One region of the Micromonospora sp. DT31 genome, then DNA from elsewhere that is predicted to be linked to it. Evidence: riboswitches for the same ligand, from Rfam matches in the RefSeq annotation. Region 1 holds a riboswitch; each other region holds the start of a gene.

Evidence for each region. A riboswitch is a leader RNA that binds a small molecule or an ion and turns the genes downstream of it on or off. The one in region 1 is predicted to bind cyclic di-AMP.
Region 2: it holds a riboswitch for cyclic di-AMP, as region 1 does, so the genes downstream of both, ACLQ2X_RS11205 (NlpC/P60 family protein) here and ACLQ2X_RS02400 (transglycosylase family protein) in region 1, are expected to answer to the same signal.
Region 3: it holds a riboswitch for cyclic di-AMP, as region 1 does, so the genes downstream of both, ACLQ2X_RS27915 (C39 family peptidase) here and ACLQ2X_RS02400 (transglycosylase family protein) in region 1, are expected to answer to the same signal.

Annotation. Positions count from the first base shown of each region.
Region 1 covers NZ_JBNCKZ010000001.1:556,295-558,550, forward strand. Annotated here, with positions in the region: gene ACLQ2X_RS02395 (LLM class flavin-dependent oxidoreductase) at 1-644, opposite strand, end outside; cyclic di-AMP (ydaO/yuaA leader) riboswitch at 879-1,024, shown strand; gene ACLQ2X_RS02400 (transglycosylase family protein) at 1,023-1,667, shown strand; gene ACLQ2X_RS02405 (YbaB/EbfC family nucleoid-associated protein) at 1,851-2,256, shown strand, end outside.
Region 2 covers NZ_JBNCKZ010000005.1:192,800-195,055, reverse strand. Annotated here, with positions in the region: gene ACLQ2X_RS11205 (NlpC/P60 family protein) at 19-1,053, opposite strand; cyclic di-AMP (ydaO/yuaA leader) riboswitch at 1,067-1,201, opposite strand; gene ACLQ2X_RS11200 (N-acetylmuramoyl-L-alanine amidase) at 1,429-2,256, shown strand, end outside.
Region 3 covers NZ_JBNCKZ010000037.1:53-2,308, reverse strand. Annotated here, with positions in the region: gene ACLQ2X_RS27920 (hypothetical protein) at 1-729, shown strand, start outside; cyclic di-AMP (ydaO/yuaA leader) riboswitch at 1,040-1,180, shown strand; gene ACLQ2X_RS27915 (C39 family peptidase) at 1,378-2,226, shown strand.

The DNA.
Region 1 (2,256 bases):
TCGTCGACGAGCGCGTTCATGGCCGGCAGTTCGTCGGGGCCCTTGGGAAGGTACGACAGCGAGGGCAGCCAGCCGTCCGCGGCGCGGCCGACCAGGCGCAGCATGCGCGGCTTGTACGCGCCGACCCAGATGCCCACCGGGTGTGCCGGCGCCGGCCCGCGTTTGGCGCCGACGACCCGGTAGTGCTCGCCCTCGACGCGGACCATGCCCCGGCGGTCTGTGTCCCAGATCTCGCGGATGATTCCGATGGCCTCGTCGAGCGCCGTGACGGCGGCGCCGGGGGACAGGCGTCGACCGCCGACCGCCTCGATCGCGTCCCAGAACGCGCCCGCGCCCAGCCCCAGCTCGACCCGGCCGCCGGTGAGCAGGTCGAGGCTGGCGATGCTGCGGGCCAGCACCACCGGCTGGCGCAGCGGCAGGTTGAGTACGTTGCCGGCCAGACCGATCCGTTCGGTGGCGGCGGCCACGTAGGCCATCAGCGTCCAGGTGTCCAGGAAGCCGGGCTGGTAGGGGTGGTCCTGGAAGGTGACCAGGTCGAGGCCGGCCTGCTCGCAGAGCGCGGCCAGGGCCACCACCTGCTCGGGCTGCGCGGCGGTGGGGGTGAGGAAGCCGCCGAAGGCCAGCTCGTGTGCGTGCTCGGTCATCCGTCCGCCCCTCGCGTGATCTTGCCCGACCTGCCCACGGTAGCGGCACCCCCGGCTGCCGCCCCCGGCGGACGTGCCGGTCATTCGCCCGACGGTTCCGTCACCGCAAGCACGGTACGTCGCCCACTCGGGTGACCGCTGGCATGATAAGAGGGCATTCGTCCCGAATGGTGCCTAGCGTCTGCTCCGTCCGCGCTCGCGGGCACCACGGTCCGGTAACGCCCAATCCCGCCGCCGGCCGCGTAACCGAACCTCGTGCGGGAGCGGGGGAACCACACGTTCCACGGTGCATCGTCACCTCGGGGTGAAGCCGCCACCGGCGGCCGGGCTCCTCGGCCCGAACCCGACAGCTCACCTCGTCGGCGTGGAGGAATCCACATGGCAACTGAATACTCAGCCCGCGGTCGCCGTAGCGCTCTCGGAGCGGTTCTGACCAGCGCCGCCGTCGGCGCCGCGGCTCTGCTCGGCCCGGCCGTGCCGGCCAGCGCCGCCGTCAACTGGGACGCCGTCGCACGCTGCGAGTCCGGCGGCAACTGGAAGATCAACACTGGCAACGGCTACTACGGCGGGCTCCAGTTCTCCCGCGCCACCTGGAACGGCTACGGCGGCCAGAAGTACGCCGCCCGGGCGGACCTGGCCAGCCGGTCCGAGCAGATCGCCGTGGCCGAGAAGGTGCTGCGGGGGCAGGGCATCGGCGCCTGGCCCGTCTGCGGCAAGAAGGGCGGCTCGGCGAAGAAGAGCACCTCGGCGACCCGGTCCGACCGGGCCGCCACCACGAAGAATGCCATCTCGGTGCGGTCCGCCACCCGCAGGACCGCCCCGGAGCGCGCCATGACCAAGGTCGCGCCGCAGCGGTCGCCCGGTGCCGGGACGTACGTGGTCCGCTCCGGTGACACGCTGTCGGAGATCGCCGTGGCGCAGCGCGTCGACGGCGGATGGCATGCCCTGCACGAGCGCAACCGGGCCGTGGTCGGCGACGACCCCGGCCTGATCTTCCCGGGTCAGCGGCTGCGCCTGAGCTGAGCGGTCACGAGCGTCCGGCCGGTTCGCCCGGCCGGGCGCTCGTCCGTCCGCGACACGCCGCGTCGCCGACACCGGGCCTGCTCCCGGCACCGGGACGCGGCCGGGACCGGCCGGTGCATGCGTGTGGCCGCAACCGATTGCTAGGGTCACAGTGCTCAGTCAAGACGTGAAGAAAGCGCGGAAATGACCAACGACCCGTTCTCGGCCGCCGCGAGCCTCGACGAGCTGCTGACCCGCACGCAGCAGGCGCTCACCGCGATGCGCTCCCGGGCCTCGGCGCACGCCGACGGCGAGCCGGGCGACCTGCTGCGCGCCGAGGGCACTGCCGCTGGCGGGCGGGTCCGCGCGGTCGCCGTCCAGGGTGGCCGGCTTGGCTCCGTGACGATCGCCCCGGAGCTGGCCGGCGAGCCGCTGGAGGTCCTCTGCGAACACCTCGTCACCGCCGCCAACGCCGCGCTGTCCGAGCTGGACGCCCAGGTCAGCGCGTCGGCGCGGGCCGACGCCGACGCGCTCGCCGTCCGGCTCGGCAGCATGGGCGACCAGGCCGAGCTGTTCGGCCGCGCGATGCACGAGGCGGCCGCGCGGATCC
Region 2 (2,256 bases), on a different contig from region 1:
GGCCCTTCCTTACACACCTCAGCCGGGGCGGCCGTAGCTGTGGATGGGGCCGTCCTCGACGCGCTTCATGGTGATCGGCTTGCCGGACTGGGAGGCGTGCACCACCCAGCCCTCGCCCACGTACATCGCCACGTGGTGCAGGTCCCCGTAGTAGAAGACCAGGTCACCGGCGCGCAGCTCGGCGCGGCTCACCCGCTTCGTCACGCCGTGCTGCTGGCGGGCGTTGTGCGGCAGCGAGACGCCGGCCCTGCCCCAGGCCGCGAGGGTCAGGCCGGAGCAGTCGAAGTGGTCCGGACCGGCCGCGCCCCAGACGTAGATCTTGCCGATCTGGGCGCAGGCGAACTTGACCGCCGTGCCCGCCGCGCCGCCGGGGTAGCCGGCCGGGCAGGGCGCCGGGCGTAGCGGCCCGCCACCCCCGTTGCCGTAGACCTTCAGCCGCAACTTCTGCAGCCGGGCGATCTCGGCGTCGATCTGCTTCTTCTTCGCCGCGAGCTGGGCCTCGGTGCGGGCCAGGCCGACGATCATCTCGTCCAGCGGCTTCTTCCTGGCCGCCAGTTCGTCGCGCAGCGCGGCGACCGATCGCACCTGCTCGCGCTGGTGATGCGCGAAGCGGTCGAGCAGTTCCAGGCCGTTGACCAGGTCACCGGGGGACCGGCTGCCCAGCAGCACGTTGACGGTGGAGAGGTTGTCGCCCTTGTAGGCGTCGGCGGCGAGCCCGCCGACCTGCCCGAGCGCGGCGTCCACCCGGGCCTGGAGCGGGGCGATCTGCCGGCCGAGGGCGTCGGCCTGCTTGCGCCGCGCCGCGAGTTGCTCGCGTACGGCGTTCACCTGCTCGATGACGGGTTCGAGCTTGTTCCAGTCGCGGTCGATCTGGGCCTCGATCTCGGTGACCGAGGGTTCGGCATGGGCCGCCGTGGCACCGCCGGTCAGGACGACGGCGGTGCTGATCAGTGCGGCGAGGGCGGTGGTGCAGCGGGACCAGCGGGAACGCGGCGCAGCCGTGGACCGGTCGATCGACCGGTCGGACGCTGGCCGCCGGGCATGGTGTGCCACCGGGCGTCCGTGCTCCTTCTTCCGTACCGCCTACCGAGTTAGCTGACGGGTTCGGGCGGGAAGGGAGTCGCCCTACCGCAGTGCTGCGGATTCACCCCAGGTACCTGGGTCCCCGGCTCGCCCGCGGGCGACTCGGCGGTGCCGGACCGTCACCGACCGGGATGGACGGTGAGACTGGCGGCCGACATTTGACCAGAGTAAGGACGATCGTGATCGATCCGCAACTCGGAGCGCCGTGACGGTCGGTGTCGAACCGGAGGGGCGATGTGAAGTTTTCTTTCAAGGGAGATTACCTGCTGGAAAGGTATTGACCGTCACGGGGTACGCGGAGTGAGGTTGAGGGGCAGTGACACCCATCCCTGTCCAGGAGGTTCGATGCACCTCTCACCCCCGCCGTCGGGCCGGCGGATACTGCTCGCCGCCGCGGTGGCCACGGCCACCGCGCTGGCGACCACCGCCCCGGTGAGCGCCGCGCCGCAGCCGGCCGCACCGACGAGCGACCGGCAGCAGCAGTACGCCGCCGCAGCGGCCGAGTACGGCGTACCGCAGAACGTCCTGCTCGGCGTCTCCTACCTGGAGTCCCGCTGGGACACCCATCCCGGCCAGCCCAGCACCAGCGGCGGATACGGCCCGATGCACCTGACCGACGCGGCGCACATCCTCGCCACGCCGGGCAGCGCCCACGTCGACGAGGACGAGGACCCGCGCGGCGACGACTCCCGCCCGCTCACCCTCGACCCGGCCACCGCCGCCGCGCCGCCGCGGGAGACCCCGCTGCCGAGCGCGGCGCTGCAGACACTCGGCACCGCAGCGACGCTGACCGGCCTCGACGAGCGGACGCTTCGCACCGACCCGGCCGCGAACATCCGCGGCGGCGCGGCGCTGCTCGCCTCGTACCAGAAGACGCTGGGCGGGCCGGTCGGCGCCGGCAGCGACCCGGCGGCCTGGTACGGCGCCGTGGCCCGCTACTCCGGCGCGGACACGTCCGACGGGGCGGCGGCCTTCGCCGACGAGGTCTACGACCAGCTCGGCCAGGGCGCCTCCCGGATCACCGACGACGGGCAGAAGGTCACGCTCGCCGCCACCGTCGCCCAACCGGACCGCTCCAAACTGGCCCGGCTCGGCCTGCGGAACGCCGAACGGCCCGACGGACTGGAGTGCCCGGTCCGGCTGGCCTGCGAATGGATCCCCGCGCCGTACGAG
Region 3 (2,256 bases), on a different contig from region 1:
CTCACCGCGGTCCCCGAGGCCGCCGCGATCTGGTCCGCCCTGCTGCTGCTCGCCCTCGCCCTGCTGGCCGTGCTGGTCGCCCGCCCGGAACGCGAGGGCGCGGCGGAGACCACCGTCGACCCGGATCCGACCCAGCGGGCCGACCTGGTCCGGTACGCCGAGGAGGTGGCGGTGGCCGCCGCCGGGGCCGCCCAGACCTTCCGCCGCCGCCGCGAGCAGTGGCTGGCCGCGCGGAGCGAGGCGGACCGGGCCTGGACGGCCTACGACGAGGCGGACACCGCCGCGCGCCGCCTGGCCGGGGCCGGCGCGCTGCCGGCCCCGCGCACCCCCCGGACCCCGACCGAGTACGCGGCCCGGGAACGCTGGCTGCGCCACGCCGTCATGCGCGCGCACTGGCGGGGCGACCTGACCGCCCGTCAACTCGCCGACGCGCTGGCGCGCCGCAACGGGTGGGACCCGCGCCGGCACCCGGCCGAGCAGGAGGTCGTGCTGGCCCGGACCGTCCGGGACGGCCGCCGGTCCCGGTGGGAGGTCGCCGCCGACCGGGAACGGCTGGCCTGGCGGGACGCGGAACTGGCCGCCGAGGCCGCCCGCGCGCTGGCCGTCGAGGCGTACGCGGCCGACCTGGCGCTGCGCCCCGCGTTGGCCGGCGCGAGCGCCCCGGCAAGCCGGGTGCCGGCTCCGGCGGCGGTACGTGGCACCCGCTTGAGCCCGGCCCGCGTCGGCTGACAGCCGGCGCGTGGTCCGAATCGTTACGAAAAGTGGGTGACTTGGCTCACCCGCGTCGCGGAACCGGACAGTCGGCACGCGACGCCCTCGTACGACCCCGGCACCTGCGGGTTTTCGTCCCGGCGACGTCGGGTTCCGGCCGGACGCTGCCCTGCGAAACCGCCTGTCCCATTGAGTGAAGTCGGTGACCGGCTGTTCCGAATCCGTAGTCAGGCCCGATGTTTACGCAGGTCGCAGCGGTTGGCGGCCCGCTTACTCGCCGGTAGTGTCGGCGCGTCCGGTGCGGTTTCCGTTCGCCGAAGGCGTCGCCGCGCTTGACCCGCCAAATCGTGCTTGCACGAACCGGGAACCCACACACCATCGGGGTGAATCCGCGAGCCACGGCCCGCGGTAGGGCGTACTTCCCGCCCGAATCCGTCAGCTAACCCGGTCGGCGGCCACGGAAGGAGTCCCTGCCTCGTGCCCATCCCTCGACCATCCCCCGCCTCCACGGCCCCGCAGTGTCCCGCGCGCGCCTGACCGGCGCGCACCCCCGGTAACCACCCCGGCCCGCCCACAACGCGGGCGCACCCATCCCTCGGCCCGCCGGCTCCCCAGCACGTGTGAGTCCTTCCGCGTGCCGGGCCGGCCTGCGCCGCTCACGCCCCCGTGGAGGATTTCGTGAAGCACCACCTGAAGCGTCAGCTGCGACGGATCACGACCGAACGTCCGTACCAGATCATCGCCGGCTCGGCGGCGGCGCTCGTGCTGGCCGGCAGCGCCGGCACGGCGCTCACCGTCACCGACGACGCCCCAACCCGGCAGGAGAGCACGGCCACGGTCGGACTCGACGCCCGGGTCGGCGAGGCGGCCAGCCGCGGCGAGGCGCGCGTCGCCGTCCCGTCGCCCCGCGACTCGTCCAGCGCGTCGCCCACCCCCCGCACGTCGCCGTCGGCGAGCGCCGCCGCGGACCCGGACACCACCACCACGAAGGCGGCGCCGCCGAAGCCGCCGTCGAGCAGGATGCTCGACTACGACTACCAGGCACAGATCAACTACTACTACTGCGGCCCGGCCGCGGTGCGCAACGCGCTCAGCGCCACCGGCGTCGAGCGCGGCCAGGACACCCTCGCGGCCGCGCTCGGCACCACCGAGATGGGCACCAACTCGGCCGAGGACACCACCCGGGTGCTCAACCAGCAGGTCAAGGGCGACCCGTACCGGACCCGGATGATCCGCGACTCGGCCACCCCGGCCCAGATGGACCAGCTCCAGGCCGACGTGGTGAGCGCCGTCGCCAAGGGGCGGGCGGTGGTCGCGAACGTCGCCGGTGACGTGGTCGACCTCAACGGCGGCTGGCACTCGTTCCCGGGTGGGCACTACGTGGCCGTGGTCGGCTACAAGAACGACGGCCGGACCGTGCGGATCGTCGACTCGGCCGACCCGTCGCTGCCGTCGTACTGGGTCACCACCATCGACCTGGCGAACTGGATCGCCAGCCGTGGCTACTCCGCCTGATCCGACAAGCGAGTGAAAGGCCGGCACCCC